4 regions of the Psychrobacillus sp. NPDC058041 genome follow, and region 2 is predicted to be linked to each of the others. Evidence: riboswitches for the same ligand, from Rfam matches in the RefSeq annotation. Region 2 holds a riboswitch; each other region holds the start of a gene.
What was found. Region 2 has a riboswitch for S-adenosylmethionine ahead of ACFVR1_RS13970 (bifunctional homocysteine S-methyltransferase/methylenetetrahydrofolate reductase). Riboswitches for the same ligand answer to the same signal wherever they lie in the genome.

Region 1 (8,430 bases), on a different contig from region 2:
AATAATACATCCTTTACATCATGATTTGCTTTGGCTGCTTGATGCGGCGGGTCATGCGGTTGCTATTGATGCAAATTTAGACATAGTAGAAAGAAAACTGAAAGACCAAGGACAGCAATTTATGAAAGACTGGGAAGATTTCTATTTAAAAGCAGTTGAACTAGCAGGTTTTTTACGTGCGAATGTAGAGAGATTTCCAGCATTAGATAAATTCCATAATGATATTGAATTGGAAATGACGATTTTTAAAGTGTTCTTAAAGGAATTGGAAGAAATGAGAATTAAAAAAGAAGCATTAGGGACCTTTACCCCTCTAATGGCAGATCATATGGCTAGAGAGGAAACGTATTATTTACAAAAGATAAAGTAAAATCCGTTAATAAAAACTATTTGAAATTTAAGAATGCCAAGGTGAATTTTTGTTCATCTTGGCATTTTTTCTTGTTAGGTACTACTCACTTAATAGATTGTAGTGAAAGGATGAGTGAGACAGATGGGCCATCACAACGAACGCGTCCACCTAAAACGGAAATCCGAGGTATTATTTAATTCTTTAAAGTACTATCAACATTAGTTAGAGAGGGGGAGCAATTGCACTTGGTCATCCACTGGGGTGGGTGCAACCGGAACGAAATTATTTGTTACGTTGATGAATAGACTAGAACATATAGGTGGTCGATATGGATTGCTTGCTATATGTGAAGGAATGGGAATGGCGAACACTACTATAATTGAACGAATAGAATAGGAGTGATAGACATTGGGAAGGTATAGATTTGAAACAGATGAGCATGAGATGTTTCGAGATTCGCTTCAGAAATTTCTTCAAAAAGAAGCAGTACCTTATTATCATACATGGGAAAAAGAAAGAATCATTCCTATTTCTTTTTGGAAGAAGCTTGCGGAGATGGGATTCCTTTGTCCTCAAGTAGAAGAGAAATATGGCGGTTTGGGTTTAGATTTTAGTTTCAATGTGATCATTTCTGAGGAATTAGAAAGAGTAGGAACTAGTTTAGTTGGAGTAAGCTTGCACAATGATATTGTTGTACCGTATATTGAATCGTTTTGCTCAAAAGAACAGAAGCAAAGGTGGCTCCCAAGTTGTGTGACTGGCGATATCATTACAGCAATTGCCATGACAGAACCAGGTACCGGTTCTGATTTAGCCAATATTAAAGCGTCCGCTATCCGCGATGGTGATTATTATGTGTTGAATGGCCAAAAGACATTCATTACAAATGGTATTAATGGAAATCTATTTCTCGTTGTCGTAAAAACGGATTCGAGTATAGAACCAAAGCATAAAGGAATTAGTTTAATAATGGTAGAGGAAGGTACACCCGGTTTCACAAAGGGAAGAAAGCTTGCCAAAGTTGGACTCCATGCACAAGACACAGCAGAATTGTATTTTGAAAATTGTCGTGTTCCTGTCTTAAATTTAATAGGCGTAGAGGGCCATGGATTCGGCTATTTAATGGAAAAGCTGCAACAAGAAAGACTAGTTGTTGCCCTTGCAGCGCAAATTGCATCGGAGGATATGCTTGAAACAACAATAGAATATGTAAAATCGCGTAAAGCTTTTGGGAAGTCCATATCAACTTTTCAAAATACACAATTTAAAATAGCGGAAATGGCGACAAAAGTAGAGCTTGGAAAATCATTTCTTGAGTCACTTATTGAAGACCATCTTAATGGGAAAGATGTTGTCACGAAAGTGTCGATGGCAAAATATTGGCTGACAGAAACTGCTCGTGAAGTTTCCATAGAGTGTATGCAATTACATGGTGGATACGGTTATATGGAAGAGTACAAAATCGCCAGGAGATATAGAGATATTCCCGTCGCATCCATATACGCTGGAACAAATGAAATTATGAAAGTAATTATTGCGAAGAACTTAGGATTATAAATAAAATTGATGAATATGGCCTCTTTTCGTTGTCTAATTGACAAAGAGAAGAGGTCTTTTACTATTATTTGTGTAGCATATTACGTTGCAATAAAAGTAAAGGAGAGGGTAACATAATTGGTTGCGATCCATCATTTAACAACTTTTAATGTACAATAATTCCAATCCTATTCACAACTTCTCATAAAAACAGACTCATTCCTCAATATCACCCGCAATACATGACGGATTTTAACCAACTTATCTTCTCCTGTTAATAAATTTCCTTCCTTCATAAAAGAGGTTGCTAGGTAAGTCAATTCGTTAAGTTATCACTTTCTCTTTTTCTGCTATAGTGAATGCTTGCTCGAAGTCTGCAATCAAATCATCTACATTCTCTAATCCGACGGAAAATCGGAGTAGTCCATCGGTAATTCCTCGTTTTTCACGTTCTTCTTTCGGCATAGCCGCATGTGACATTTGGGCAGGGTGAGATAGAATGGATTCAACACCACCAAGACTTACAGCAAAAACAGGAATTTTTACGTTTTCTACAAATACTTTGGCAACTGTCCGATTAGGTAATCGGAATGAAAGAACAGCTCCTGGGTTGCTCGCTTGCTTCACATGAATATCGTAACCAGGATGTGTAGATAAACCGGGATAAAAAACTTCTTCTACTAAGGAGTGTTGCATTAAATAGGTAGCGATTTTCTGTGCAGATTCTGAGGATTTTTCAAATCGTACACCTAAAGTTTTAATTCCTTGAATTAAAGAAAAAGAATCTTGAGCACCTAAAACTGCTCCGAACGAGTTTTGAATGAAGGCTAATCGTTTTCCCAGTTCTTCATCTTTCGTTACAGCAAGCCCTGCGATAATATCACTATGACCTGATAAAAACTTGGTAGCACTATGTAGGACTACATCTACACCAAGATCGAGCGGACGTTGATAAAGTGGAGTCATAAAAGTATTGTCCAAAAAAGTAAGACAATCATTCCTTTTAGCAAGCGCTACAATGCTGGCAATATCTGTGATTCCAAGACAGGGATTCGATGGTGTTTCAATATATAATAATTTTGTATTTGAACGAATAGCATTTGTAACGGATTTTACATCTGTAAAATCTGCAAAAGTATGTTCAATTCCAAAACGAGGCAATACTTCCGTTACAAATCGAAAAGTTCCACCATATACATCTTCTGTAATGACAATATGATCACCTGAAGAGAGAAGCATGAATGCAGAAGAAATTGCTGCAATTCCGGAAGCAAATGCAAATCCGCGAGTTCCGCCTTCTAACTCTGCAATAGTTCGTTCTAAAGCATCTCTTGTTGGATTACTGGAACGGCTATAATCATATGGCCCAAATTCATCAAAATTTCCTTGGTGGAAAGTGGAAGACAAATAAATAGGAACATTGACTGCACCAATTTTTCTCTCTGACCAACCTCTTGTAGAAGTCGTTATTAAACTAGTTTCTAACTGTTCGTTTGGGTAGGTCATTATTCACTCACATCACTTTCTAGTTCATTAAATACTTGTCTCAAGTCTGCGATTAAGTCCTCTACTTCTTCAACACCAACTGAGAAACGTAAAAGGCTATTATCTACACCACGGGCATTGCGCTCTTCTTCCGGTATATCTGCATGCGTTTGAGTAGCGGGATATGTAATGAAACTTTCCACTCCACCAAGACTTTCTGCGAAAACAATTAATTGAAGTTTTTCAAGGAAAGGACCTACCCACTCGCTTTTTTGTAAGCGGAAAGAAAGCATTCCGCCTTTTCCAGGATAGAGTACATTCTTTACTGCAGATTCGTTTTGCAAAAATTCTACTATCTTTTTCGCATTTACATCATGCTGGTTCATTCGTAAATGAAGTGTCTTTAATCCTCTGATTAGTAGCCATGAATCGAATGGGGAAAGCACTGCGCCAGATGCATTATGATTTGCATGTAATTTTTCACTTAATTCTGTCCCTTTTGCTACAACAAGACCAGCAAGCACGTCATTATGACCTCCAATATATTTGGTTCCACTATGAATGACAATATGTGCACCAAGCTCAATAGGGCGTTGTAAGTAAGGAGTTAAAAATGTATTGTCCACAATTAATAGTAATTGATGCTCTTTAGCTAATTCCGCATATTTCTGAATATCGATCTCCTGCATTAAAGGATTTGTCGGTGTTTCAATAAAGATTGCTTTTGTGTTCTCGGTAATAAGTGATTTTACTTCATCTACGGATGAAAACTTTGCATATGTAGTATGAATATTGTAAGAATCTGAGTACTGATTAAATAGTCGGTACGTTCCCCCGTAAAGGTCTTCTGGAGCAATCAATTCGTCACCAGAACGGAAAAGAGATAGTACTAATTGAATTGCAGCCATACCCGAGCTACAGGCAAAACCTGCATCTCCACTTTCTAATTTAGCGATACCTTCTTCTAAAATAGCGCGAGTAGGATTTTTAGTACGTGTATAATCAAATCCTGTCGACTGGCCAAGACCACCATGGATGTAAGCAGTTGACAAGTATATTGGCGGATTAACAGCACCTGTTATCAAATCACTGTGGTTCCCTAATTGAGCTAGTTGGGTTTCTAAACTATTTTTTGACATATAATATTCATCCTCTTCAATTAAAATAAGAAATACGTAGGCCTCTTGGTGGCCCTTTTAAGCTTCACGCAGGAGTAAAGGAGCTGATATTTCTCCAAATAAAAAGAGGATTCTCTAATAAGAAGAGAATCCTCAAAAAAATACTGAAGTTAGTCTTCTTATCTTCAAGACGATGTCCGTCTATTGGAATTAGCACCACACCATTATTGGCTGGTTGCTGAGACATCTTCGGGCCAATCCCTCCGTCTCTCTTGATAAGAAATAAAATATTAAATTTTCTAAATGTTAAATTTAAAATAGTTTATCATGGGATGGATAATAATACAAGGAGATGAAGTAATAAATAGTCAAGGCAGATGGTTGTCCTTTAGTAAGGCTTGAAATGTAAAAAAGGCATGTGCGGTAAATGCGCCGAACATGCCGCAGATTTATTAGTCAACATGTAGCTATTGGAGCATCGGAAGGAAGAATGCAATTGCTCCAAGTACTATAGAAATCCAAGCTAGGAATTTTTGTGGGGAAGTTAAACCAACTAATCCCAAGACTACCGCACCACCACCAAGTATCATAGGATAATAAAAGAACCCCACAACTGCTAATACAATCCCAATCCAGCCAATCCACATACCTAAAGAAGCTTTCATTGCTAACACCTCCTTTCCCATACTTAAGAACAATATTTTCATAGAAAAATGTTCTTCCACTAGTATATGAAGAGGAGGTCGATTCTTTATAAACAATTTGCGGAATAAAGTAGAATAAAAGAGTTTTTTACAGAAAGTATATAAATTTTTAATTTTATGGCCATGAACAACTGGTTCCTTTGCGGAGCAGGCAAGATATGGGCAGATAACCAAAGTTAAAGGGGAGATAGTGACTGCTTAGGGGTACAGCGAAAGTTAAAGGGCATATAACATCAGGATATGGGCAGATATTTTTTGGTGGCAATATCATGCCGTAGAAGCTCCATGTCATCTATCTTACTAAGCAATGATAAATCGTTCCATACATACTAGTTGATTGGAGGGGATGTGGCGACTTCATCGGGATTAGCAGATGTTTTCTGCGCCGAAAGCGAAGCGGCAGGTGCATGAGCAGATGGCTCCGCATTAACGCAAGAAAGGGAAGGAAGGCTAAAGACGCCTCTTCCCTGGGGCAACGCATTCATGACCAACATCCTGTTGGCCTAGGAGAATGAAGCCATGTCCGCGAAAAGCTCCGCCAAAGCGGAAAGCCCGGTTATTCTTAAGAAGTAAATAAAGAATGGCTCATAATAACTATTTATTTTCCTCCTAAAAGATCAAATATTCCACCAGCGATACTTCCTTCATCCTTTGAGCCTCGACCTAGTGTTTGCGGAGCAGCTGCAAAAACACGGCTCGCTAAACGGCTAAATGGTAACGATTGAATCCATACAGTACCTGGTCCACGAAGAGTAGCGAAAAACAAACCTTCTCCTCCAAAAAGAGCAGTTTTCACTCCTTTAACCATTTCGATATTATAATCTACGTCAGAAGTCATCGCTACTAAACAACCAGTGTCTACCCTTAAAACCTCACCAGGCTGAAGTTCTTTTTTATGAATCGTTCCTCCCGCATGAATAAAAGCAAGACCGTCTCCTTCAAGCTTTTGCATGATGAATCCTTCTCCACCAAAAAAACCAGTTCCTAACTTACGTTGAAATTCGATTCCAACAGAAACACCCTTCGCTGCAGCTAAAAAAGCTTCTTTTTGACAAATAATTTTACCGCGATATTCACTTAAATCTATAGGAATTATTTTTCCGGGATATGGAGAGGCAAAGTAAGCATGTTTTTTTCCATTACCTGCATTCGTAAATGTAGTCATAAATAAACTTTCGCCTGTTAACATACGTTTGCCTGCCCCTATTAATTTGCCCATTATTCCATTATCAAATGAACTTGAGCCGTCACCAAAAATGGTTTCCATAGTAATGTCATCTTCCATCATCATTAAGCTACCTGCTTCAGCAACTACAGTTTCTCCTGGGTCTAATTCAATCTCTACAAACTGCATATCATCTCCATATAATTTGAAATCAATTTCATGATTATTCATGTATATTTTCCTCCCTAATTAATATTTATTTAATAATACGAGAAAAGTAATAAAAAGTTTCAAGTTGAAAATTCATATTTTTCAATTTTTTTGAAGGAATTTATCAAATAAATAGAGAATGTATTTAAAATGGAAACGTTTTCACCTATATAGAAAAGAGGTAGGGAAATGAAATTAACTAATTTTATCGATGGTAATTGGCAAGAAGTAGGAGAAGTAGATTACACAGCTGTTGTAAATCCTGCGAATGGTCAACATTTGGCGGAAGTTCGGATGTCAACAAAAAACGACGTAGATCAAGCGGTTGCTGCTGCAGTGAAAGCGCAAAAGAAATGGGCACTAGTACCGGCACCAAAACGGGCAGATTACTTATATGAAATTGGTAGACTGATGAAAGAAAAGAAGGAACACTTAGCGCAAGTGTTAACAAAAGAAATGGGTAAAGTCATTGAAGAAGGCCGTGGAGAGGTGCAAGAAGGAATTGACATGGCATTTTACATGGCAGGAGAAGGACGTCGTTTATTCGGAGAAACAACACCTTCAGAGCTTGCCGATAAATTTGCTATGAGTGTTCGAGCACCTATTGGAGTAGTTGGTTTAATCACTCCTTGGAATTTTCCTGTTGCAATTGCTACATGGAAGTCATTCCCGGCTATAGTTGCAGGAAATACATTCATTTGGAAGCCGGCAACAGAAACACCAATGATGGCATATGAAATGGCGAAAATCTTTCAGGAAGCGGGATTGCCAGCTGGCGTTGCAAACGTTGTATTTGGCTCTGGTTCAGAAGTTGGAACAGCTATGATTGAGCATCCCGACGTAAAAGTTATTTCTTTCACCGGTTCAACAGAAACAGGTCGCAAAGTGGCGGAACTTGGCGGTCGACATTTAAAGAAAGTATCACTCGAAATGGGTGGGAAAAATGCAGTAATTGTAATGGACGATGCAGATTTGTCTCTTGCAGTTGAGGGGATTTTATGGAGTGCGTTTGGAACAGCTGGTCAGCGTTGTACCGCATGTAGTCGTGTAATCGTGCATAAAGATGTAAAGAAAGAGTTAGAGAATTTACTTCTAACTCAAATGGAACAGCTAACAATTGGAGATGGTCTGGACGAATCGGTAAAGATAGGACCTGTAATTAATAAAAACGCATTGGAAAAAATTCATTCTTACACAAAGATTGGACAAGATGAAGGCGCAAAATTACTTGTTGGTGGAGAAATATTAGAGGAAGGGAAGCTTGCAGGAGGGAATTATTATGCTCCAACCCTATTTACAGATGTGACGCCAAAGATGCGAATTGCGCAGGAAGAGATTTTTGGACCTGTAGTTTCACTAATAGAGGTAGGTTCTTTAGAGGAAGCAATAGAGGTAAACAACGGTGTGAAATTCGGACTTTCAAGTTCTATTTTTTCAAGGGACGTAAATAAAATTTTCCGTGCTCAACGGGATTTGGATACAGGAATTGTTTATGTTAACGCAGGTACAACAGGAGCAGAAATTCATTTACCTTTCGGAGGGACGAAAGGAACAGGAAATGGACATCGTGATAGTGGAGTAGCAGCACTTGATGTATATACCGAATGGAAGAGCATTTACGTAGATTTTAGTGGGAAATTGCAACGTGCACAAATAGACACAGAATAATAGGGGGATGACAACATGAAGGTTGCTGTATTAGGAGCAGGATTAATGGGGAAAGAAGCAGCTCGTGATTTAGTATTAAGCCCAAACGTGGAAAAAGTTTTATTATGTGATTTAGATGTGGGACAAGCTAATTTGTTTAAAGAGAGGTTACAAAATTCGAAGGTAGAAGTAATAAGATTAGATGCAAATGAT
Region 2 (8,430 bases):
TTTATTTATTTGTATAGCGGCTCAAATATTGATGCTCATCTCCAAATTGGAGACATTAGATGAGTTCAAGGTTATTTGTTTATTCCACGTAATTGGCTTGGCACTTGAGTTATATAAAGTACATATGGGTTCATGGGCATATCCAGAAGAAGCGTATAGCAAGTTTTTCGGAGTTCCATTGTATAGTGGATTTATGTATGCAAGCGTTGCTAGTTACATTTGTCAAAGTTGGCGGCATTTTGATTTACACATTTACAACTGGCCAAAATCATTTTTCGCAGTAGGGATTAGTGTTCTGATTTACTTGAATTTCTTTACGCACCATTTTACGTACGATATTCGTTGGGTGTTAAAGGGTTTGCTCCTTATCATTTTTTTAAAGACATTTGTTACTTTTAAAATTAATAAGACAATCTATAAAATGCCTATGATTCTCTCTTTTCTATTGATTGGTTTCTTTATTTGGATTGCCGAAAATATCACCACATTCTTCGGGGCATGGCAATATCCAAACCAAGAAGCCACGTGGTCACTCGTTCCTATCGGGAAAATCAGTTCGTGGTTTCTACTAGTCATCATTAGTATTATCATCGTTGCTCAATTAAAAAGAGTGAAAAATATAAAATACACCGCTCACAGATAGACTATCTGTTGGCGGTGTATTTTCTTTAGTGAGAAAATGAGATTGATCGATTCTCCATATTAAAGCAACTTTTTATTAGTCCACAACAAAGTATCTAGCATCCGGATGGGCAAAGACGATTGCAGAAACGGATGCTTCTGGTTCCATCATGAATTCTTCTGTTAAATGCACACCGATGTCTTCTGGTTTTATAAGTCCAAATAGTTTTCCTTGGTCGTCTAAATTTGGGCAGGCAGGATACCCGAATGAAAATCGTTGGCCTTGATATTTTGCTGCAAATCGGTCGCGCATTGTAAAATCGGTTGCATCAGGGAAGCCCCATTGATCACGAATTTCTTGGTGAATTCGTTCGGCAAATCCTTCCGCTAGCTCTAGAGCCGTGGCTTGCAATGCGTGGCTCTCTAAAAATTTTCCTTGTTCTTTTAGTTTATTTGCTGCTTCACGCACCCCGTGTCCAGCGGTTACTAGCATAAATGCAACATAATCCATTTCTCCGCTATCTACGGATTTTAAATAGTCCGCCAAACATAGATATGGTTCTACGGATTGGCGCGGAAATGTATATCTTTCTATTTCTGTTTTCGCATCAGTCGGATCGTAAATTATCACATCATCCCCATTGGATTGGGCTGGAAAAAATTGATACATTCCCGATGGCTTTAATATGCCTGCACCTAGAAACTCCGTTACAAGTTCATGTAATTCTACGGCACGGCTATCCCCTTGTTCCAATAATTTATCACTATACCCTTTGAGTCCTAAATGATGCCCAATAAGTGTCCGCATATTAACATATGGGTATAAATGAGAGACAGAATAATCTTTCAAAACATGTCGTCGTAAGTCTTTTGGCTTGTATACTTGGACATCCTCACGCACCGTTTTTATTGGCTTCGTTAAAACTGCAACAGCTGATTTTGAAGCTCGAGTTGCCTCTGCTACTTTTCGTTTTTCTTGTTGTATAATAAGTTCTTCTAATAAGACGGTTTTATCTTCTTCGTTTTGCAAACGATTTGCAAGATCCAGTCCTTGCATTGCATCTTTTGCATATAATACAGGTCCATCATACTCTGCAGAAATCTTCGTCTCAGTAAAACGTCTGGATAATGCTGCCCCTCCAACAAGCATAGGTACATCAATTCCCGCTTCTTTAAAATCTTGCGCCGTAATAACCATTTGTTGAGCAGACTTAACAAGTAACCCAGAAAGCCCAACGATATCTGGTTTTTCTTTTCGAATGACTTCAATTAGTGTCGCTGGAGTTACCTTAATGCCAACATCTATTACTTTATATCCATTATTACTTAAAATAATATCGACTAAGTTCTTCCCTATATCATGTACATCGCCTTTAACAGTTGCAAGAATAATTTTCCCCTTACCAGAGTCATCCTCTTTCTTTTCCATGAACTGTTCGAGGTAAGCAACTGATGCCTTCATCACACCTGCACTTTGAAGCACTTCCGCTACGATTAATTGATTATCATTGAAAAGACGCCCTACCTCTGACATTCCCGCCATCAATGGCCCATTAATGACATCTAATGGAGTGTCATACATCTGAAGTGCTGCCTCCAAATCAGGGATAAGCCCTTCCTTCGTTCCTTCAATAATGTAATAAGCAAGGCGTTCGGGTACTGTTTTAGGGATATCTGCTTCTGTCTTTTCTTTCTTTTTATCACGGTAAAAATCCGTAAAATCAGCAAGTGTTTTATCGGTTGTTGTAAATAAAAGCTCGTTTGCCATAGCGATTTCTTGCTCAGGAATAGAAGCATATCGCTCCAGCTTTTCTGTGTTTACGATAGCATAATCAAGACCTGCTTGTGTGCAGTGGTACAAATAAACGGCATTAAGCACCTCTCTTCCGACCGGTGGAAGACCAAATGATACGTTACTTACTCCTAAAATAGTCAATGTACGAGGCATTTTTTCTTTTATTAAACGTATTCCTTCAATCGTTTCTATGGCGGAACCAATATATTGTTGGTCTCCTGTTCCTACTGGGAAAACTAATGGATCAAAAATAATATCTTCAGGGGCAATTCCCCACTTATTTACGAGTAAATCATAGGAACGTTCTGCGATTTCCAGCTTTCGTTCACGAGTAACAGCCATTCCCACTTCATCAATCGTTCCAACAACTACTGCTGCACCATATTTTTTAACAAGTGGCATAACAGCATCGAATCGTTCTTCTCCGTCTTCTAAGTTAATCGAGTTAATAATTGTTTTTCCTTGCGAATACTTCAATGCTTCTTCAATCACATTTTCATCAGTAGAATCAATGACAAGCGGCACTTTTACTTTTTTTACAACTTCTTTCATGAAATTTGTCATATCCGCTAGCTCATCGCGGTCTGGATTCGCAAGACAAATATCAATAACGTGCGCACCACCTTTTACTTGTGCACGTGCAATTTCTGAAGCTTCTTCAAATTTTTCTTCCACAATTAGTCTCTTGAACTTTCGTGAACCAATTACATTCGTACGCTCTCCTATAAGTAACGGGCGCATCGAATCATCATACAGTAACGGCTCGATTCCAGACACGACATGACCATGTACGTTTTCCGTTAGTTTCCGCGGCGCAATGCCTTTCACTGCTTCCCGAACTGCTCGAATATGTCGAGGAGTAGTTCCGCAACACCCACCCACAATATTTAACCAACCTTTTTCCGCAAAACCTTTTAATTTTTTCGAAAGTGATTCAGGAGATTCATGATAATGTCCTTCTTCATCGGGTAATCCTGCATTCGGATAACAGCTCACATATCCATCCGACAACTCGGAAAGGGATCGAATATGATCCGTCATAAATTCAGGCCCTGTTGCACAGTTAAGCCCCACTGAAAGTGGTTTAATATGTTCAATGGAAATGTAGAATGCTTCAATGCTTTGGCCAGCAAGTGTCGTACCCATTGGCTCGATTGTTCCTGAAATCATTATCGGAAGTTCTTTGCCTGTTTCGCTTAACGCTTTTTTTATTCCAATAGTTGCCGCCTTTACGTTCAACATATCTTGACTCGTTTCAAGTAAGATTACATCCGATCCGCCTTCGACTAAAGCTCTTGCTTGCACGTAAAAGTCATACGTTAATTCATCAAACGTAATACCGCCCGTAACAGATAATGTTTTGGTTGTCGGTCCAATTGCTCCTGCTACAAAACGTGGCCATTCAGGTGTAGAGAATGCAGCAGTGCAATTTTTGGCAATTTGCGCTGCTCGGAAATTAATTTCATATGCTTCGTTTCCAAGATCATATTCATTCAACACAACTGGCGTTCCGCCAAATGTATTTGTGCAAATGATATCAGCACCTGCCCCTAAATATTCACGATGAATTCGCTCGATGACATTTGGGTTCACAATGTTCAAATACTCATTACAACCTTCATATTCTTCCCCACCAAAATCTTCTGGAGAAAGATTCGCATTTTGTATCATCGTACCCATTGCACCATCAATAATAAGTATTCTATTTTGAAGCTGTTTTTCAATTAGATGTTTGGACATAGCTGGTTTCTCTCACTTTCTTTTCATCAATCTCTTTAATATGTTGAATTAATTCCAGTGACATATCACAACGGAAAAACGGCGTAATGATGTAAATTCCGTTAAATAATTCGGCTGCAGTATCAATCAGTTCTTTTGCAATTTGTATGCCTTCTGCTGTAGAACGCTCTTTATCTTCTCCACAAGCACGCATACGTTCGAGCACTTCATCTGATAATTTGATACCAGGCACTTCATTGTGCAAGAACTCCGAATTTCGACTGTTTGTCAGTGGCATAATACCGATGAAAATTGGTGTGGACAAATGTTTTGTTGCTTCATATATTTCTTGAATTTTTTCTTTTGTATAGACTGGTTGCGTGATGAAATAGTCAGCTCCGCACTCGATTTTTTTCTCTAGACGCTTTACTGCGCGATCGAGCACGCGAACGTTCGGATTGAATGCTGCTGCTACAGAGAAGTTTGCTTTTTTTCGAAGAGATTTTCCTGAAAATGAAATACCTTCATTTAACTGTTTAATTAATTGAAGTAATTCTAAACTCGATACGTCATAAACGCTTGTAGCTCCTGGAAAGTCTCCAATTTTTGTTGGATCTCCAGTTACTGCTAAAATATCATGAATTCCAAGCGCATCAAGACCCATTAAATGAGATTGCAAGCCAATTAAGTTGCGATCACGACAAGTAATATGTGCAAGTGGACGTATATTGTTTTGTAATTTCAGCATTGATCCCATTGCCATATTACTAATTCGCGGCGAGGCAAGTGAATTATCCGCCATTGTGACCGCATCAATTCCAGCAGCATATAGTTTTTCCGCTCCCTCTATGAAAGTGGTCGTGTCCAAATGACGCGGGGTATCCAGTTCCACAATAACTGTTCTTTCCGTTCTCGCTTTTTCATGTAGAGGTTTATTGATTGTTGGCTCTGGTTCTTGAATGATTATCTGCTTTTTAGGTGTGACTGTTTTATTTGTAATTGGTGGTAAGTTGGCAATTCTTTTTTTCACTGCTTCTATATGTTTTGGAGTAGTCCCACAACATCCACCTATCAGTCGAACACCCGCATCACGAAGATATAACGCTGCCCTCCCAAAATAATCCGCTTCCGATTCGTACACAATACGTCCATCCTCCATATCGAGCAAGCTCGCATTCGGATAAGCGGAAAGAAATGCTTTTTTAGGAAGTGTTACTCCCTCAAATGCTTGAATCGTATGATGCGGTCCGAGACGACAATTAACTCCAACGATATCTGCTCCTATTGATTCAAGCTGATGTAATGCATCATTTAGTGATAAGCCGTTTTGCAAAATTCCAGGTTCATGCATTGATACTTGAGCAATGATTGGTGTTTCCGTCATTTTACGTAAATGCGTGACCGATGCCATAAGCTCTTCAAAATCATAATAGGTTTCGAGTAGTAGCCCATCTGGGGTGCCGGATAAGAGGTGGCTAGCTTGTTGGTTAAGTGTTGCGATGATTTCATTCATAGAAGCATCACTCTTCCGAATACCACGTATCCCCCCAATCGTACCAAGCACAAATTGTTCACCTGGTGCAGCAGCTCTTTTTGCAATATGAATCGCCGCTTCATTGATTTCTTTCATTTGATTTTCTAATCCGTACCTTGCTAATTTAATCGCATTCGCACCGTATGTATTCGTTTGGATAATATCTGCTCCAGCGACAATATAATCTCGATGAATCTTCTCAATAATTTCAGGCTTTTGTATATTTAATTCCTCATTACAATAATCTATTCCATATGAATAAAGCAGTGTCCCCATTGCTCCGTCTGCAGTTAGCATATTAGTTTGTAGTTTCTCTAGTAATCCCATTCGCACTCTTCCTCTCTAAAATACAAAAAAAGCCTTCCATGAAAAGAAGGCTTTACGATTATGTAATATTCGTCCCTTCTCATCTTTCAGACTTATACAAGTCTGCTGGATTTAGCACCTGACCATTACGGCTGGTTGCTGAAGCGTCCTAGGGCCAGTCCCTCGGCTTCTCTTGATAAGAATTCACTATTCAGTTTTTTATGTTAGACATATAGTACCTTTATTGCACTAAAGCGTCAAGGCATGTTTTGAATTTTCTTGACACTTCGGGTGGGTCTATCAAGTATTCGACCGATGTTTGGTAGTTTTCGACCGATTATTTCACATATTCGACCGATGTTTACTATTATTCGACCGATTATCACTTAGATTCAACCGATAATGGCACTTATTCGACCGTTTCACGTTTTCCTTGATGCAATCTCTTTCCAATCCCACTTATAAATCGTATTTTTTGAATTGCCACTTGTTATTAAATTCATTGATTTTAAAACTCTCAATGCAGATTGTGGAGAATTTAAATGTAGAAATCTTTTGCATTGCCGATTATTAATGCTTTTCCCAACTAGCACAAACCACTCATAGATCGCTTTTTCATGGGCAAGTCGATCCACATGGCCGCAACGTAAACAGTTCCAGCCATTTTTCTTTTTTACCATTCCATGCACTTTACACTTCTCACAATATACACCAGTCAGAAGATCGTTTGGATTGATGCCCCACCTCTCGCACATTGGATATGGAAAATTAGATTGATGACTCGATACGATTCTTTCTGCTAATTTGTGCATCTCATTTACATCTAAGCACACTTTATCACGAACAATATTCCGCAAAAACACCGGTATTGTCTGATGGAGAATGCAGGTATATTTCGTAGATGGCTCCATAATCATTACTTTAGAATTCGTTAACACAATTACACCGTAGATAGGAATCTTTACCCCGTACAGTCGCAACCATTCATCGAACAAATATATATTTCGTTCAATCTGTACTTCTGGACTTTCAAATATATCTACTTTACCATCCTCATTTTCTCGCTCTAACTGGGAAGGATTCTGTTTAAAACGCAATTTCCCTCCTTTATTCTTACTCTCCAAAATCACTGCGAAATATTGGGTTAAAAACACTGTATCCATCTGAAACTTACCAAACGATTCCAAACTAACATCGTGGAGCACTACATATTGAAAAGGAAATGAGTACTTCTGGAATACCTCGTCCACACGAACTTCCCCATAAATCCCCGCCTTCGCCATATGCATTTTTGTATGAATCAATTCTTTCATCTCATGCATTTCGGGCAAACGGCGGTTCAACAACTGTAAACCAGTAAAACTATACTCGTCCGAACGCGTTTTTACTAACAATTAAACACCCCCTAACCGCATCGTATCATAAACATAAAATATGTAAATTACACTAAAGCATCGACAATTTCATTTTCTCTACAAAAAAAGGACCAAAAAAGAATTTTGGTCCTAAAAATGTATCTATAATAAAATTCTTCTAGAAATCATCTCTGCTGTTTCTTTTCCATTTTTAATACAAGCACCGATACCAACACCATAATAAGAACAGCCTGCAAGTATTACATTTGGTAGCTCAACAGATAATTTCTCATTTAATGATCTAATTGCTACGCCATGTTCTAAATGGTAATTTGGCATTTGGTCATTCCATTTCGTCACTTCCACAATTTTAGGTTCACCGCTTAGTTTTAAGCTCTTCTTTATATCCTGTAATGCAACTTGAACTAGTTCTTTCTCACTCATATGCTTCATGCTTTCAAACGCAGGATTTGAGTTCTTGTAAAACATACGAACAAGCAAATTGCTGTTTGTTGATGTATGCTGCCACTTACGGCTAGTCCACGTGCACGCATCACATTTCACATCGCTATTTTCAGATACTATAAAACCAGTACCCTCTGCTGGAAGCTGATCGTCTTGAATATCAAAACCTAAGTAAATACTAATAAGCGATGAGTTTTTCAATTTATTAAAATCTACATCTAAATCTTCATTTTGCAGTAAGGTTTGTGCTACATTATGTGGCGTCGCAAGCACAACATAGTCCGCTTCTATTGATTCATGATTAGTAAATGATATTTCATAAATAGCATCATTTCTCACAATGTTCGTCGTATGAACTCCTTTAATAATTGTCGAGTCTCTCAATTCTTCTTCCATTCGATCTATTAAGGTTGAGAGGCCACCCTTAAAGGAGATAAACTTCTTATTTGCCGCTGCTTGGAACTGCTCCTTATTGGCACCTAAACCTTTAATAATGCTGCCATATTTATTTTTATAATCAATTAAGTAAGGCAGTGTAGACGCCATAGTCAACTTGTCCAGCTTCCCGGAATAAACACCGGACAACACTGGAGCTATTTGTTTCTCCACTAGCTCTTTCCCTAAAAAGTATTCTA
Region 3 (8,430 bases), on a different contig from region 2:
CTTTACAAGCAGATAATATCGCGGCAAGCGCAACTACTGCTGTACCATGCTGATCGTCATGCATAACAGGAATAGGAAGTTCTGCTTTTAATCGTTCTTCTATTTCAAAGCAGTGTGGAGATCCTATATCTTCTAATAATATAGCTCCAAATCCTTGATGAATATGTTTAACTGTTTCAACGATTTCATCAGGATCACTTGTATTTAGCAAAATAGGGATTCCGCTTAAACCAACAAACTGATCTAATAGCACCGCTTTCCCTTCCATTACAGGCATTCCTGCAACAGAACCAATATTTCCTAAGCCTAATATTGCTGTACCGTCTGTTACGATTGCTACGGAACTGCCAATCGACGTAAAGTAATTTGCTTTTTCAGGATAATTAACAATCTCCATACAAACGCTAGCAACACCAGGCGTATAAATTCTTTGCAAATCACCGAGTGAACGCACATCCAGTCTGCTCTTCATTGCAATTTTTCCGCCTTCATGCGCTTTTAACACATCGTCAGTTACAGCATGGATCTTAACGCCATTTCCTATGGCTTCAATATTCGCAATGACAGATTGCAATTGTGCTTCAGATTTACATGTGATCGTAATATCACGAACTGTTGTTAATGCTCCACTTTTAAGTGTTGTAATATCACCAATATCCCCTTCAGCCATTCCAATTGCAGTTGCTACTTTAGCAAAGTTTCCTGGTTTCGAAGGTGTTTCTACTATAAAATTACGCATAAAATGCTGGCTTTGCATGTAAATTACACTTCACTTTCTTTATTTCAATTAATAGAATGTTATTTCGATTTAACCGAATAATTATACCACAATTTATATTAAAACTCACATATTCAATAGAATATCATTCCCTAATATAATCTTGGTTTCTTACAACATTCCCTAAACGATATATCCTATTGATCTTAGTACATTATTTATAAAAGAATGAGAATATGCAAAAATCTCTTCTCTTTCTGGTTCCTGATATAAATCATGAAAACAATTTTTCCAGGATTTATACTGATACTCTGTGAGTTCTTGTTTTTTTAGCCAAGCTGCTGCCGTCGAAGTATTTGTAATCTTGTCACGCTCTGCCGTCATTAATAAAACGGGAACATTTGGGATAGAATTCGTTGACTGTCCAATATTCTTCAAAAGATTTTGTAATTCTTTATACCAGTCATTTGTTACAAGTGTATGATACGTTGGATCGTTTACAAATTGTTTGTACATTTCATAGTTTCTTGTTAATTCTTTAAGCTGAATATCATGATTAATCTTCTGTTGAACAGATAATTTAGCTAATGCATTTGTCCATTTAGAAGGTAACTTTTTAAGTTGTAGCCAAGGCGAAGTTAATATAACCCCTGCATATTCAATTTGTAATTTGTGCATTACTTTTATTAATAATGTCGCTCCGAGTCCATGACCAAGAATAAATATTGGTAGATTATATGTAACCGCAACTTGTAATGCTTGTACTATGTAATCTTTGTAGTGATCGAAAGTTTCATCATGTATTTCATTCGCTTTTGTATGTTCACCATGTCCAGGTAAATCGCCCATGACAATATGACAATTTGAACTTCTAAATTTTTCAATTAACCAAGCATATCTTCTATGATGTTCATATGCACTATGAACGATTACGATAACTGCTTTTGGTCTATCCTCTGCTTCCCATTTCCACATGAGCATCACCTCTTCCATTCGTTCCTATTCTGCTCAAATAGTTTTCATTATACGATTCGTTTGATACGATTAATTATATTCTATTTTTAAAGGAGTGTGTATATATTGATATATCCATTTAAAGGTAAAACTCCATCCATTGATGATTCTGTTTTCATTGCTGATTATGTCACAATTACAGGGGATGTGACAATCGGACAAGAGTCTACTATTTGGTTTAATACGGTAATTAGAGGGGACGTTGCACCTACTATTATTGGGCAAAGAGTAAACGTCCAAGACTTATGTTGTTTGCATCAAAGCCCAAACAATCCACTTATTTTAGAAGATGAAGTAACGATTGGGCATCAGGTAACATTACATAGTTGCATTGTTCGAAAGGGAGCATTAGTTGGAATGGGCTCAATTATTTTAGATGGTGCGGAAATTGGAGAAGGAGCATTTATCGGAGCAGGAAGTTTAGTTACTCCGGGAAAGAAAATTCCTCCAAATTCACTTGCAATGGGAAGTCCAGCAAAAGTTGTACGGGAGCTGACTGATGCCGATAAAGAAGATGTACAACGAATTATTAGAGAATACGCTGAAAAAGGTCAGTATTATAAATCACTGCAATAAGAATAAAGCAATCGCCTATTAAGAGCAACTTGTCTTTACTATTTTCCGGAGTGCTTTGAACGAAACATTGGCTACACTATTACCGTTAGATTTAGAGGATCTGGAATTGACTGAGTCACTTCCAGATCCTCTTTTTTCGGTAATCTTGTGGCAGATGTTTGTCCGTCGCCCTCTTGAAATATGTACAGACATGATGCATTAGGTTTGGTTAATAAAAGAATAAATCCTATCCTATCCTATTCTTTAAAAAGCGGACGAAGATACAGTTTCGTCCGCTCAGAGCTTCTTTATTAGTTGTTACTAATTTTAGAAAAGCGAATGCACTCTATAAGTGCATTATGTACCAACACTAATTGTACTTCTCAAGAATCAGCAATTCCTGCTGCAACAATATATTTTGCTAAATAGCAATCAGCGTATGCAGCTTTCTTTCACCATATAACTTCTATATAATATTTTCCGAAAAATCCAAACTTTAGATGTTTGAGAATCGTTTAATATATAACGAAAGGAGTTGATGTCTTTTTGAATATTAATGACTTAAAAGAATTAATGCTTCAATACACAGATTCCTTAATTCGTTTAGCTTATTGCTACGTCAAGGATCTCCAAGCGGCAGAGGATATTGTACAAGAAGTTTTCATAAAGTTTTATCATAATCAGAATAATTATGAAGATCATGGTGAGGTAAAGGCTTATTTAACACAAATGACCGTTAATAAAAGCAAAGATTATTTAAAAAGCTGGACCTATAGAAAAATCCAACTACAAAACAAATTATTTTCACTAGCTGTCAAAAGAAATTTGGACGAATTGGTTAGAAAAGACGAGCAAGCAATAATTGGAGAAGCAATCCTAAATTTGCCCATAAAACATCGAGAAGTTCTCACTTATTTTTATTTTAATGAAATGACTATTGCTGAAGTAGCACATATTTTATCTATTCCAGAAAGTACAGTAAAAACTCGATTAAGGCGTGGTAGAGAACTATTAAGAAATCAATTAACAGGTTTAGAATGGGAGGTTCTTTTAAATGAATAACTATATTCCTTCTGAACTGAAAGATTTAACCGAAAGTAAACAACGTGTTATGCAAAATGTAGTGAATGAGATAGAAAGTAACTCAAGAAAATCTAATCATACATGGCGATATGTGGTGATAACCGCTGTTTTAGCAACTTGTGCAATGCTATTTGTCTTTAACGAAATATTTAATGAAAATGAACAACAATCTGCTACCGAACTACAACTAGATTTAACCCAACCTACATTCTTCGAAAAACAAGGTTTATTTTATCTACTTGGAGTAACGTTGGGTGACTCCCAATCAAAAGTAGTAGAACACTTAGGTAAAAATTATACAATAGATGATTACGAGGATGGTAGTGGGGCGGACTTCATATTGGATTATGATGGTAATGTGAGATTCTATTTTTATCAGGACAAATTAGATAAAATACTATTCATGAAAGCAGATGAAAGTTACTTTGACAAATTATTTAATGATTACGATGGATTTAAATTCACTACTTCTTCCAGTATAGATGATAACGATCGTTATTTTTACTCGAAAGAGACTGGTCAACTTTTAAAAGCAACGATCATTCCAGACGGAAATCTTTACTTATATCTTCTGAGGGGAGGCAAGGATCTCTTGGAGAATCCGGATTTCCCAAAAATAGAACAGATTTTAGATTAGTTTTGGGAATTAGAAAAAGCATCGTTAGGTAAGTGAATTAATATATGGAAGCTGCCCTTCATAGTTGGCATCTTTCTCTTGAGTCATGGTATTTTCTTATCTTTTAAAAATTATAAAAGCGATACATTCCTATATTTCTCTAGGAATGTATCGCTTTTTTGATAAGGGAATCTTTCAATACCAGCCGTTTTTATGGCAGCTTTTTCTAATTATAAACCTGCTTTTTGTCTTAACTCTTCTGCTTTATCTGTTTTTTCCCAAGGTGCGTCGATGTCTGTACGGCCAAAATGTCCGTAAGCAGCAGTTTGTTTGTAGATTGGGCGACGAAGATCTAGCATTTTAATAATACCAGCTGGGCGAAGGTCAAATAATTCACGAATATGTGAAACTAATTGAGCTTCTTCTACTTTTCCAGTTCCAAATGTGTCTACTGCGATAGAAACCGGTTGTGCAACACCGATTGCATATGCAAGCTGAACTTCACAACGATCAGCAATTCCTGCTGCAACAATATTTTTTGCAACATAGCGAGCAGCGTATGCAGCTGAACGGTCAACTTTTGTAGGATCTTTACCAGAGAATGCTCCTCCGCCATGACGTGCATAACCACCGTAAGTATCTACGATAATTTTACGTCCTGTTAAGCCCGCATCTCCTTGTGGTCCACCAATTACAAAGCGACCAGTTGGATTAATAAAATATTTTGTATTTTCATCGATCAAATCAGCAGGAACAATAGGATTGATCACTACTTCTTTTAAATCTTTTTGGATTTGTTCTAATGTAACTTCCGGATGATGCTGAGTTGAGATAACAATCGTATCAATATGGACAGGATTATTATTTTCGTCATACTCCACTGTAACTTGTGTTTTACCATCTGGACGTAAATAATCTAGCGTTTCATCCTTACGAACTTCCGCTAAACGACGAGCCAATTTATGAGCTAAACTAATTGGAAGTGGCATAAGTTCTGGTGTTTCATTACATGCGTAACCAAACATTAAACCTTGGTCCCCTGCTCCAATTGCTTCAATGTCCGAATCAGTCATAGATCCTTCACGAGCTTCTAAAGCTTGGTCAACCCCTTGCGCAATGTCAGCTGACTGTTCATCGATTGCAGTTAATACTGCAGAAGTTTCAGAGTCAAAGCCATATTTTGCACGAGTATATCCTATTTCTTGTACAGTAGAACGAACTACTTTCGGTATGTCTACATATGTAGATGTTGTTATTTCACCTGCAACCAATACAAGACCAGTTGTCACGGTTGTTTCACAAGCAACACGTGCATTTGGATCTTCTGCTAGAATTGCGTCAAGAATTGCATCTGAAATTTGGTCACAAATTTTATCTGGATGCCCTTCAGTAACTGATTCAGATGTAAATAATCTGCGTTGTGTCATAAAAAATTCCTCCTATATCCTGCGAGATTTCTCTCAAGAATTGATACGGTACTCATTCCCATGTCAAGCCATTCAATCAAATAGATTAAACTTGAAGCCGTTTCGGACTTGGCACACAAGGATAAAGGGCGATGTCATAAAAAAAACCTTCCACTCACGTATCTTACACATGAGGAAAGGCTATTAATTTCATAAGCACCTTTCACTCTTATCAATCAAGGAATCTCACCTTGTCTCAGGTTGGGCACCTTTGTAACAAAACAAATATTACAGGTTGCCGGGTTTCATAGGGCCTGACCCCTCCACCAGCTCGGGATAAGAGTATCCGTTCAATTTATCATCATACTTAAGTTGCATTCAGAAGTCAACACATTTTTGTTGACGATTTATTCACAAATAATAAAAATAATCAATTCATTAGTGTAGACTATTAAGTTAAATGTGTTATACTATTTCACATATGAAAGTCATCTCCCTGTTTATATAAGGGAAAATAATTAAAAGGATGGTAAATACAATATGAATTCAATCGATACTGTGAATGAACTGAACGAATTGTTATCTGGTGCTAATGTTAACATTCAATTATCAGTACCGCAACTTGTAGAAAAAGCAACATCAAGAGGCGAAGCTGTTTTAACTTCTACGGGAGCCGTGAAAGCAGAAACAGGTAAATATACAGGTCGTTCTCCACAAGATAAATACATCGTTGATGAGCCTATATCTAGAGACAAAATCGATTGGGGTTCCGTAAACCAACCAATTTCTTCTGAAATTTTCGAATCACTATATAAAAAAGTAACGAAATACCTTGCTGAGCAAGATGAATTATTCGTATTTAAAGGATTTGCTGGTGCTGATAAAGATTCTCGTCTAGGTATTCAAGTAATAAATGAATATGCATGGCATAACTTGTTTGCTCATCAATTATTTATCCGCCCATCAGAGGAAGAGCTTGCAAACCATTCATCTGACTTTACAATCATAAGTGCTCCAAATTTTAAAGCAGATCCAACAGTAGATGGAACAAAAACAGAAACTTTTATTATCGTTTCAATGGAGAAACGCATCGTATTAATCGGTGGTACTGAATATGCTGGAGAAATGAAAAAATCTATTTTCTCTATTATGAACTACTTACTTCCTGAACAAAACATTTTACCTATGCACTGTTCAGCAAACGTTGGAGAAGAAGGCGACGTTGCATTATTCTTCGGTCTTTCTGGAACAGGAAAAACAACTCTTTCTGCAGACGCTGGTCGTAAGTTAATTGGTGATGACGAACATGGTTGGTCTGATAATGGCGTATTTAATATCGAAGGTGGATGTTACGCAAAATGTATCGATTTAACTCGTGAAAACGAACCACAAATCTATGATGCAATCACATTTGGTACTGTATTAGAAAACGTTGTTGTTGATGCGGAAACTCGCGTTGCAAACTATGCTGATAATTCATTAACAGAAAATACACGTGCAGCTTACCCAATTCAAAATATCGAAAATATTGTGGATCCTTCTGTTGCAGGTCATCCAAATACGATCGTATTCTTAACTGCTGATGCTTTTGGCGTATTGCCTCCAATCAGCAAATTGACAAAAGAACAAGCTATGTACCACTTCTTAAGTGGATTTACATCTAAATTAGCGGGTACTGAACGTGGAATTACATCTCCACAACCAGCATTCTCAACTTGCTTTGGTTCACCTTTCCTTCCACTTCATGCAACTGTTTACGCAGAAATGCTTGGAAAGAAAATTGACGAGCATGGTGCACAAGTATTCTTAGTTAACACTGGATGGACTGGTGGAGAATATGGCGTTGGTAGTCGTATGAAGCTTTCTTACACACGTACAATGGTTCGTGCTGCAATTGACGGTAAACTAAACGATGTAGAAACTGAAACAGATGCAGTATTTGGTTTAGCTATTCCAAAACAAGTAGAAGGCGTTCCTTCTGAAGTATTAATTCCACGTAATGCTTGGACAGACAAAGCAGCATACGATAAAAAAGCAACTGAACTAGCAAAAGCTTTCCATGAGAACTTTAAAAAATTCGGTACCGTATCTGAAGATATTACACTTAAAGGCGGACCAGTAGCTTTATAAAGTAAAAGAGGATGTCCCATTAATATGGTGACATCCTCTTTTTTAATCTGCATTTTCATCATAATAATGTGTTGTGATAGATGATGGAAAGATTGAAATAAACTTTTTGGCTTTTTCTTCGTCCGTTTTATATAAAATTATTTCTGACCCATAATGACCCACTTCTAATAGCTCGTCTCCATTTATATTAAAAAACATCGTGAACCATTTTAGCCCACCTTTAGGATCTATAGAATCATTTCTAAAGTAAGTACGATTTTCATCGCTCAAATTAATCGTCAAAATTTTTATTAGTCCTTCATTTAAAGTGGAAGCAGCTTTAGCACTTAATTCGCGGATTGCTTCCGTCTCTTCTTTCCAGCACTGGATAATAACTTCCTGAAATTCATTTGTATAGTTATCCCATAAATCGGTCCAAAAGCTTATATTCGACGGAAATGACGACTTGTCCTCTGAACTCAATGTATCAATCGTAACAACTACATTACCCATCGTTTAAACCCCTTTCTGCCTTTTCATCCAATTACATGCATCTTGCACTACTTGTCGATTCACTTTACTTGGAAAAAAATGCGTATACTCCTGATAATACCAAGCTTCAACTATTTTATTATTCCCAACTAACGCTTTCTCTAAAGCGTTTGCATGCTCAACAGAAACATTTGTGTCTAGCATCCCATGAATGATAAGAGTTGCTGCTTCAATTTCATGAATGTGAGCAAGAACATTTCTATTTTCATACCCTTCTCGATGATTTGTTGGAGTACCGCCGATCACTCGTTTCATCATTCTTCTCATATCTTTACGTTCGTCATATGTTAAGAATATGTCGGAAACACCAGCCCATGTTACGATAGATTTAATATCGTTTCGTAAAATAGCAACCCAAAGAGCCATTATTCCCCCAC
Region 4 (8,430 bases), on a different contig from region 2:
ATTGCTATTATGATAGTGTAACTATTCGGAAAAAGGAGTTGTTTAAACTAACTATGAGTAAAAACGTAGAAATTGGTAAAACTGGACTATTCGTAAATCCCCTAGGACTTGGTACCAATGCCGTTGGTGGGCATAATCTTTTCCCCAGCCTAAATGATGAGACTGGAAAAGAAATAGTACGTACTGCTATAAATAACGGAATTGACTTTTTGGATACAGCCTTTATTTACGGTCCGGGAAGATCAGAAGAGTTAATTGGAGAAGTATTGAAAGAAACTGGGAAACGTCAAGAGATTGTTGTGGCAACCAAAGGGGCGCATAAATTTTTGGATGGAAAAGTAATAGTGGATAATAACCCAAGCTTCCTCAAAGAAACAGTTGAAAATAGCTTGAGACGCCTTCAAACCGATTATATCGATTTATTTTATATTCATTTTCCAGATGAAAACACTCCCAAGGAAGAAGCCATTGGGTCGCTTTCTCGATTGAAAGAAGAAGGAAAAATACGTGCTATTGGTGTATCAAACTTTACACTAGATCAATTAAAAGAAGGGAATCAAGATGGACATATTGACGTACTTCAATCTGGTTATAATTTGATAAAGCGAGAGGCAGAGAATGATTTAATACCTTACGCCAACGAGCATAATATTTCCTTTATACCTTATTTCCCACTAGCATCGGGTTTACTTACTGGAAAGTTTGATAAAAATAGTACTTTTGAGGATGGCCGTTCCAAAAATCCTTTATTCCAAGGGGAAGCATTTGATCGCAATCTAGAAAAAGTAGAACAACTTCGAGTAATAGCAAATGTTAAAAACGTAGCAGTTTCAAATTTAGTTCTTGCTTGGTATTTAGCGCAGGATACAATCGATGTGATTATACCTGGAGCGAAAAAATCGGAGCAAGTATTGGATAATATAAAGACTTTAGAAGTGCAACTTAGCCTGCAAGAAATAAAAGAAATCGACCAAATCTTCCAATAATCTTTGAGAAGTTGTCTTTAAGGCATTCAATTGGCTAAAAGACAACTTTTTTATCAAGTTCCATGAATGATATGTCTCGTTCAATATTGTAATCCCTACTAAAGTTCATCTTTCTTCCATCAAATGGCAGAACAAGACCAATTTATCCTTAAGCGAGACTAAAGTATATGAAATCGCAACCAACTCTAATAAATCCGAGACCAAATTGATGAAATCGAGACTATATCACAAATCTTCCTACCTAATTAAGGGACATCCGTCATCGGACTGCCCCCGCTGAATTATTCCCACTCAAACGGTGTTTCTTGGTAAACATAATAATTCAACCAATTTGAAAATAATAAATGCGTATGAGAACGCCAAGAATTTATCGGTTGTTTCGTTGGATCATCATCTGGAAAGTAATTTTTAGGTACATCGATTTCAAGTCCTTTATTCACATCACGATTATATTCTTCTGCAAGTGTATCTGCATCGTACTCTAAATGTCCCGTGATCATTATATATTTTTTATCTTCAGAAATAACAAGGAAAACTCCTGCATCGTCTGAAGTTGCAAGAAGTATCAATCTCGAATCGTTTTGAATTTCTTCAAAAGATACTGCAGTATAACGAGAGTGCGGAGCATTAAACTCATCATTAAATCCTCGAACAAGATTGTTTGTTAGATCGGAAATTCGATGTGTATATACCCCTGAGCATTTTTGAGGCAAATCATATTTTCCAATACTATAATGATGATACAATGCAGCTTGAGCACCCCAACAAATATGTAAAACAGATGTCACGTTAGTTTTGGTCCAATCCATAATTTGAGTTATTTCTTCCCAATAATCAACATCCTCGAAAGCTAAGTGTTCAATTGGGGCTCCTGTAATGATCATTCCATCATATCGTCTGTGTTTTATTTGCTCAAAAGTAGTGTAAAAAGTATCTAAATGCGTTTTACTTACATTTTTTGATTCATGTGTTGCTGTATTTAAGAACGTTACATTTACTTGAAGTGGTGTATTTCCTAAAAGTCTTAATAATTGTAATTCTGTTCTTTCTTTTTCAGGCATCAAATTTAAAATAATGATGTTCAAGGGACGAATGTCCTGAGTGGAAGCGCGGTCCTCATCCATCACAAATATTTTTTCTTCCTTAAGCAATTCAGTAGCAGGTAACTTCTGTGGGATATTAATAGGCATCTATTTTGTCTCCTTTTCCATTTACAAAATAAAAAACCCTCTTTTCTAATGGATAAGAAAAGAGGGTTTCCTTCAAGCTCTTTGTTCTTATCTCTCAAGATCATTAACAATCTTGATGGAAGTAGCACCTTTCTGACTATGTCAGAGGTTGCTGAAGCGTCATAGGGCCATATCCCTCAACTTCTCTTAATAAGAGTATATTATTTAATTTGATAAATTAATGTTTTAACTTTATCATTTTCAGAACATTTAAGCAATAAAATTTAATAATAAAACAAATTTTTTCGATACTAATAATTCAGTAACCCTCTCAAAAAATTGAATTTATTGAGCTTCCAACCATTGTTCCATCAAGACTTCTAATTCTTTTTCTTTCGAACTTTTGATCGATAGAAGGTATTCGTATTTTGACCAGTCTTGTTCCTTATCAATTTGCTTCTTTAACAAGAGTATTTCCTCTTCCAATATCCCAATTTCTTCTTCAATCGGTCGAGCATTTAGAGGCTTAACTTTCACTAACTTTGTAGGTTCCTTTTTTTGATCTATAACTAGGGCAGCCTGCTTTAACTGCTGCTCCTCCCATTTTACACGCGCCCATTTGTAAGGCCCTTCAAAAGTTATAAGTTGACCTTGATCTAGCCAAGCAGTTCTAGGAAATAATTTATTTAAAAAGTATCGATCGTGAGAAACTGCTAATATTGTTCCTTGAAAGTCATCTAAAGCATCCTCTAAAACTTCTCTTGAATCTATATCCAGATGATTCGTAGGTTCATCCAACATTAATAAGTTGATATCTTGATGCATAAGTTGAGCGAGTCGCAGGCGCATTCTCTCTCCCCCACTCAAATCACCTACTCTTTTAAATACATCTGGACCGTAAAACATAAACTTAGCAAGTATGTGACGAGCATCTCCCTCTAAAACATTTACTTCACTTCGAAATACATCAATTAGCTTTGCTTTGGGATTCATTATTTCAAAGTGCTGAGACAGAAATCCAACTCGGACATTACTACCTAGACGAACCTTTCCTGAATCAACCGGTAATTCTTGTAAAAGTGACTTTAAAATCGTAGATTTCCCTGTACCATTTCGTCCAACAATGGCAACACGTTCTTTCCAATACACGTTTAAATTAGCATCTTGAAGCAGCACTTTTTCTCCATATTTTTTCGATACTTGCTCCATGATGACCACTTCTTTCCCACTTCTAGGAGCGGCTTCAAACGATAAGCTCATCTTTTTAGGATCTATAAGTGGTTTTCTTACCTTCACCATTCTTTCTAATGCCCGTTCCATATTTCTTGCTTGTCTATGAAGTCCAGCGTTTGGCGGCACAGCTTCGTTTGCCCATATTTTTAATCGTTTAATTGCTTCTTTCATTTTCTTAATCTTTTTTTGTTGCTCTTCATATTGCTGAAACTCGCGCATTAATGCATCTTCTTTTTCGATAATAAAAGATGAATAATTCCCGTGATATAACTTTATTTCTCCATCCTCCAAGTCAGCAACTTTAGTCACAACTTGATCTAGAAAGTATCGATCATGTGAAATAATAACTACTGTACCCGAATAGGAAACTAAATATTGTTCTAACCATTCCACTGCAAATAAATCTAGATGGTTCGTAGGCTCATCTAATAACAACAAGTCAGGTTTCGTTAATAAGAGCTTACCTAGCATTATTTTGGTCTGTTCCCCACCACTTAATGTCATAAATGATTGATGCACAAAGGAGGATAATTGTAAACCCTCTATGACTTTGTTGATTTCCGAATCAATCGCATAACCATTACGATTAGTGAACTCCTCCTGAATTTCTCCGTATTTTTGAAGTAATTTCTCTAACTCCTTAGGGTCGTCGGTGGATAGCTTTCCTTCAAGTTCTTTCATCTTAGTTTGTAATTCTATTAGTTCCTCAAATGCTGAATTTAATACATCGATGCCGGACACGTCTTCTGAAAATGATGGTATTTGAGCTAAATAACCAATTTTCGTTCCTTTTTTGAAGTGAATACTACCCACATCTGGCATTTCTAAACCAGTTATTAACGTAAGTAGCGTTGTTTTACCACTACCATTACGCCCTACAATCCCTAATTTATCTCCAGTTTTGATAGATAATGATAAATTTTCAAAAATCGTGTTTCCTCCAAGCATTTTACTAACTTCTTGTATTGTACATATCATATTTTCCGCTTCCTCTCATCTCTGATTTAGCTGGAAGCATTTTTCTGCAAAGAAAAAAGACTGCATATAAGCAGTCTTCTCCTAAAATTGTGGTTCAGAAAGAATGGCTTATCAGCTGTGAATTACATTAAATTGTCTAAAAAAGAACAGACTAGTCCCGTTAGGCTCAATTTCATGAGTAATCGCACAAGACGTGGATAAAAATTCCAATATAAATCCATGTGCATTCACAGTGTTTTTCATTCTTTCTTCACCTCCGTTCACTAAGTTGAGAATATTTTATCATATCTTTTATTTTATGCCAAATAAATTTTTCCTTATTTATCTAATAGGTGGTCATTATTTTCATTCTTATCTGGAATTCCAACATCATTTTTCATATCCACTTTTTTATTACCTGTATTTGGAACAGCATTTGGACTTGCATCACCATTAATTTGGGTTTGGGTATTAGGCGGTCCATTAGAATTTCTATTGAAACCACAAGCAGTTAAGCTAAGCAATATGAAAACTAAGAGTACTGCAAATAACTTTTTCATAATATCTCTCCTCATTTTCCATTAGATTGCTCTTTTTTTATCGTATTATCCATAAGAAAAACCAGGCAAAATGACGCCCGGTTCTTTTAAGAAGAGTAGCTATATGAATGTCGTTGCTTTCCGCTAAGGAGGACGCTTTTCGCGAGCATGGCCGGATGCAGAAAATTTCACCAAAATTTTTAAAAGCAATAGTATCTCTTATTCAACAACAATTACAGGATGGCATGATCACTACATTTACTTAAACTGTTTCTATCCTCTTAGCGATTAGGTACTACTCAATTATTGGATTGTAGTGAAAGGTGGCGACTCCAGCCGGAGGCCAACAGGATGTTGGTCACGAAGGCGTTGCCACACGATGTGGCGCTCTTAGCCTTTGTTCCTCTGTGAGACAGATGAGCCGTCACAACGAACGCGTCCACCTAAAACGGAAATCCGAGGTATTATCTATGAAAGCTGGTTTCGCAGGAAAATAATCCATGTATTATCTTATCTTTTTAAAAAAGCTCCAGCAAAAATTCACTGGAGCTTTCAAAATATCTATTCTTCAATATCGAAGTAAATCTCGTCTTCGTCGTTATATTCGGATCCATTTTCAAATAATACAGTTGTACGTAGGATTAGTTTTGTAACTTCGTCATCACCATCAGGTAGCCATCTATCATCAGGTATAATTTCAAAAGGAACCATTTGCATGTCTTTTGATGCTACTGTTCCTACAAGTTCAATAGAATGTTTGGAAACAATTTTGGATACTTCCCCATTTATTAATTTGAAAACCTCTAGTTTAATATTGTCTATTGACTCGTCATCATGTACACCATCAATATATATTGTTCCAGAAAGGTTTATCCCATGTTCAATATAAGGATGATCGACTACAGTGTCAATTTTAAACGTTTGTACTCTAATGGAAGATTCAAACTTCTTCGCCATAACTCTCAGTCCACCTTGTTATTTGTATACTCATAATGGTTTTCTAAATTCGTTTCATACCTATTATAACGCTTTTTAAACAAGGTATAAAAATGTGAAACAATAACTTTTAAGATTGCATACCCTGGAATTCCTAATATTACACCTGGTACACCAAACAATGATCCAGACGTTATCAAAACAAAAATAATCGTAATTGGATGAATATGTAGTGATTTACCCATAATTTGAGGGGAAATAAACTTACCTTCCACCAATTGAACAATAGTCCAAACTACCGCAAGTTTGATTAACATAAAGGGTGGTGAAACTAGTGCAATGATGGCAGCTGGTGTGATTGCAATAACAGGTCCTAAATAAGGAACAACGCTTGTTACCATTGCTATTACTCCAAGTAACAATGCGTAATCCATCCCGATAATTGTAAACCCTATATATATCATAAAACCTATACACATTGATACTAATATTTGGCCTTGTATATACGAACTAATTTGTTTATCAATATCTTTAAATACGGAATGTAAATCATCTCTCATACGTGGTGGAAATAACTTCATAATATATTGTGGTAACTTTTCTCCGTCTTTTAATAAATAAAAAAGGATAAATGGCACCATAATTATTGATAATACAAAGCTTGTTACTGCCCCAACAATTGAGGTTATTCCACTTACAATACTTGCGATAGTACTTTGAAACAACTTACTTATTTCAGTAGGTACATTTTTTAATAAGTCCATTACATCACTTTCGATTTGTAAATAATAGTCTGCTACAAAAGAGTTTCTCAAAAAAGTATCTAAAGAATTAAGCAATTGAATAAGGTTATTAGGCAATTCCTCCACTAATCTTATGGATTGGGCTTTCAAAAATGGAAATACTAAAAAAACAAGCAATGTTATTAATCCTATTAATGCAAGGAAAATGATTAATATTCCCAAAACTCTAGGAATTTTTATTTTTTCTAAGAGTCGTAATATTGGTCTTAATAAATAATATGCAATAACCGCTAAAATTATGGGTAAAATCACACTTCCCAAAAATACAGTTAATGGTATAAAAATAAAAGATATTTTATCGTATACCATTACCACCAACCCGGTTAACAGCAATACTATTAACGTAAAGAATGTATTACGTCCTCCTAAAAATTTTATGTATCTTGTAGAAAAAAAAGAAGGTTTTTCAGGTTCCACTCTTATCAAACTTCCTTTCCAATATACTTTTATTTTACGGAGGAAAATAAAGATTAGCAACGCAAAAGTATTACTTTTCTTTTAAAAATTCTGAAACTGCAGCTTTGTTTTTTTCTACATTAATTTCTATTACAGAGCCTGCATGAGCATAACTGTTAAATGAATAGGTTCCTTCAAGAGGAATTGTTAATTTTTCAATTTCCACTTTACCGCTCGTTATAGCTTCTAAAACACGTTTAACTTTATCCATTTTTGTATAATCAGTTTCAATATACCCTTCAGCAGCTCCTATAAACTTAGGTATATTTGGTAAGTTCTTAATGGAAAGTACTTCATTTTTTAATGCTTCCATAACGATTTGTTGTCGAGAAACTCTTCCAAAATCACCCTCGGAATCATGTCGAAATCTTGAATAACCTAGCAATTCTTTTCCTGATAAATCATGTTGTCCTTTTGTTAGTGATACACCTATTTTCTCTGACATATCTTTTTCTACAGATATAGGCACTCCGTCTGGAGCAATAATATCAACTAATGATTCGAAACTGCTAAAATCAATTAATGCATAATGATGAATAGGAACATCAAACATATTTTGTAATGTTGTAGTTAGTAGTTGGACACCACCTAAATAATATGCAGTATTTAGTTTGTATGATTTATATCCTGGAATTTCCGCATAAATATCGCGCATAAACGAAATTATTTTCACATCATTTTTCTTTTTATCCCATGAAACAAGCATCATTGTATCTGATCTAGCTTTATCCTCACCTCTTGAATCTACACCAATAACTAAAATGTTTTCTCTATCATTTGGACTAAGCTTATTACCTATAAATTCCTCAGTCTTTAGATTTTCCCCACTAGCTAATTTTGCTCCAGTGTTGTACTGATTAAAGGAATAAATACCGCAAATCAATACTGTCAAAACTAGGAATAACACGAATAGTCTACCTACCCTTAACCTTCTTTTTCTTTTCGGTTGGGGCGGTTTTGATTCTTGAGTTTCATCCATACAAAAATCTCTCCTTTGCCTTAATATAATTAACGTATTTTATTTATAATAGTTTCAGTTTTTTGTCTAACTACTAATGAAGTGGTAGAATATATTTTACATGATTAGGAGGGATACTTTTGATAGAAAAAGCAACATTTGCAGGTGGCTGTTTTTGGTGTATGGTAAAGCCATTTGATTCATGGGACGGAATACATAAAGTAACATCAGGATATATGGGCGGGCATCTAGAAAATCCTACATATGAAGATGTGAAAAAAGGAAATTCGGGCCATCTAGAAGTCGTGGAAATCCAATTTGATCCTGCCATTTTTTCATATAATCAACTTCTTGAAATTTTTTGGCAACAAATCGACCCAACTGATGCAGGTG

Region 1: linked by a shared signal. The riboswitch ahead of ACFVR1_RS05765 (methionine biosynthesis PLP-dependent protein) and the one ahead of ACFVR1_RS13970 (bifunctional homocysteine S-methyltransferase/methylenetetrahydrofolate reductase) in region 2 are both predicted to bind S-adenosylmethionine.
Region 3: linked by a shared signal. The riboswitch ahead of metK (methionine adenosyltransferase) and the one ahead of ACFVR1_RS13970 (bifunctional homocysteine S-methyltransferase/methylenetetrahydrofolate reductase) in region 2 are both predicted to bind S-adenosylmethionine.
Region 4: linked by a shared signal. The riboswitch ahead of metA (homoserine O-acetyltransferase MetA) and the one ahead of ACFVR1_RS13970 (bifunctional homocysteine S-methyltransferase/methylenetetrahydrofolate reductase) in region 2 are both predicted to bind S-adenosylmethionine.

The regions. Positions count from the first base shown of each region.
Region 1 covers NZ_JBHVRO010000003.1:125,398-133,827, forward strand. The annotation lists gene ACFVR1_RS05745 (DUF2935 domain-containing protein) at 1-370, shown strand, start outside; partial or broken gene ACFVR1_RS05750 (steroid 3-ketoacyl-CoA thiolase) at 582-748, shown strand; gene ACFVR1_RS05755 (acyl-CoA dehydrogenase family protein) at 761-1,909, shown strand; gene metC (cystathionine beta-lyase) at 2,213-3,394, opposite strand; gene ACFVR1_RS05765 (methionine biosynthesis PLP-dependent protein) at 3,394-4,512, opposite strand; SAM riboswitch class I at 4,668-4,773, opposite strand; gene ACFVR1_RS05770 (hypothetical protein) at 4,959-5,156, opposite strand; gene ACFVR1_RS05775 (TIGR00266 family protein) at 5,794-6,591, opposite strand; gene ACFVR1_RS05780 (aldehyde dehydrogenase family protein) at 6,760-8,238, shown strand; gene ACFVR1_RS05785 (saccharopine dehydrogenase family protein) at 8,254-8,430, shown strand, end outside.
Region 2 covers NZ_JBHVRO010000008.1:125,222-133,651, reverse strand. The annotation lists gene ACFVR1_RS13980 (DUF817 domain-containing protein) at 1-643, shown strand, start outside; gene metH (methionine synthase) at 719-4,156, opposite strand; gene ACFVR1_RS13970 (bifunctional homocysteine S-methyltransferase/methylenetetrahydrofolate reductase) at 4,137-5,996, opposite strand; SAM riboswitch class I at 6,073-6,178, opposite strand; gene ACFVR1_RS13965 (nuclease-related domain-containing protein) at 6,398-7,369, opposite strand; gene ACFVR1_RS13960 (protoporphyrinogen oxidase) at 7,493-8,430, opposite strand, start outside.
Region 3 covers NZ_JBHVRO010000012.1:83,235-91,664, forward strand. The annotation lists gene ACFVR1_RS16815 (NAD-dependent malic enzyme) at 1-757, opposite strand, end outside; gene ACFVR1_RS16820 (alpha/beta hydrolase) at 902-1,693, opposite strand; gene ACFVR1_RS16825 (gamma carbonic anhydrase) at 1,799-2,308, shown strand; gene ACFVR1_RS16830 (sigma-70 family RNA polymerase sigma factor) at 2,834-3,349, shown strand; gene ACFVR1_RS16835 (hypothetical protein) at 3,342-4,007, shown strand; gene metK (methionine adenosyltransferase) at 4,217-5,413, opposite strand; SAM riboswitch class I at 5,619-5,735, opposite strand; gene pckA (phosphoenolpyruvate carboxykinase (ATP)) at 5,933-7,522, shown strand; gene ACFVR1_RS16850 (hypothetical protein) at 7,565-8,014, opposite strand; gene ACFVR1_RS16855 (alpha/beta hydrolase family protein) at 8,018-8,430, opposite strand, start outside.
Region 4 covers NZ_JBHVRO010000002.1:268,089-276,518, reverse strand. The annotation lists gene ACFVR1_RS03875 (aldo/keto reductase) at 54-986, shown strand; gene metA (homoserine O-acetyltransferase MetA) at 1,268-2,176, opposite strand; SAM riboswitch class I at 2,261-2,372, opposite strand; gene abc-f (ribosomal protection-like ABC-F family protein) at 2,501-4,366, opposite strand; gene ACFVR1_RS03860 (RAxF-45 family protein) at 4,478-4,609, opposite strand; gene ACFVR1_RS03855 (hypothetical protein) at 4,684-4,905, opposite strand; gene ACFVR1_RS03850 (sporulation protein) at 5,446-5,841, opposite strand; gene ACFVR1_RS03845 (AI-2E family transporter) at 5,847-7,040, opposite strand; gene ACFVR1_RS03840 (LCP family protein) at 7,111-8,058, opposite strand; gene msrA (peptide-methionine (S)-S-oxide reductase MsrA) at 8,181-8,430, shown strand, end outside.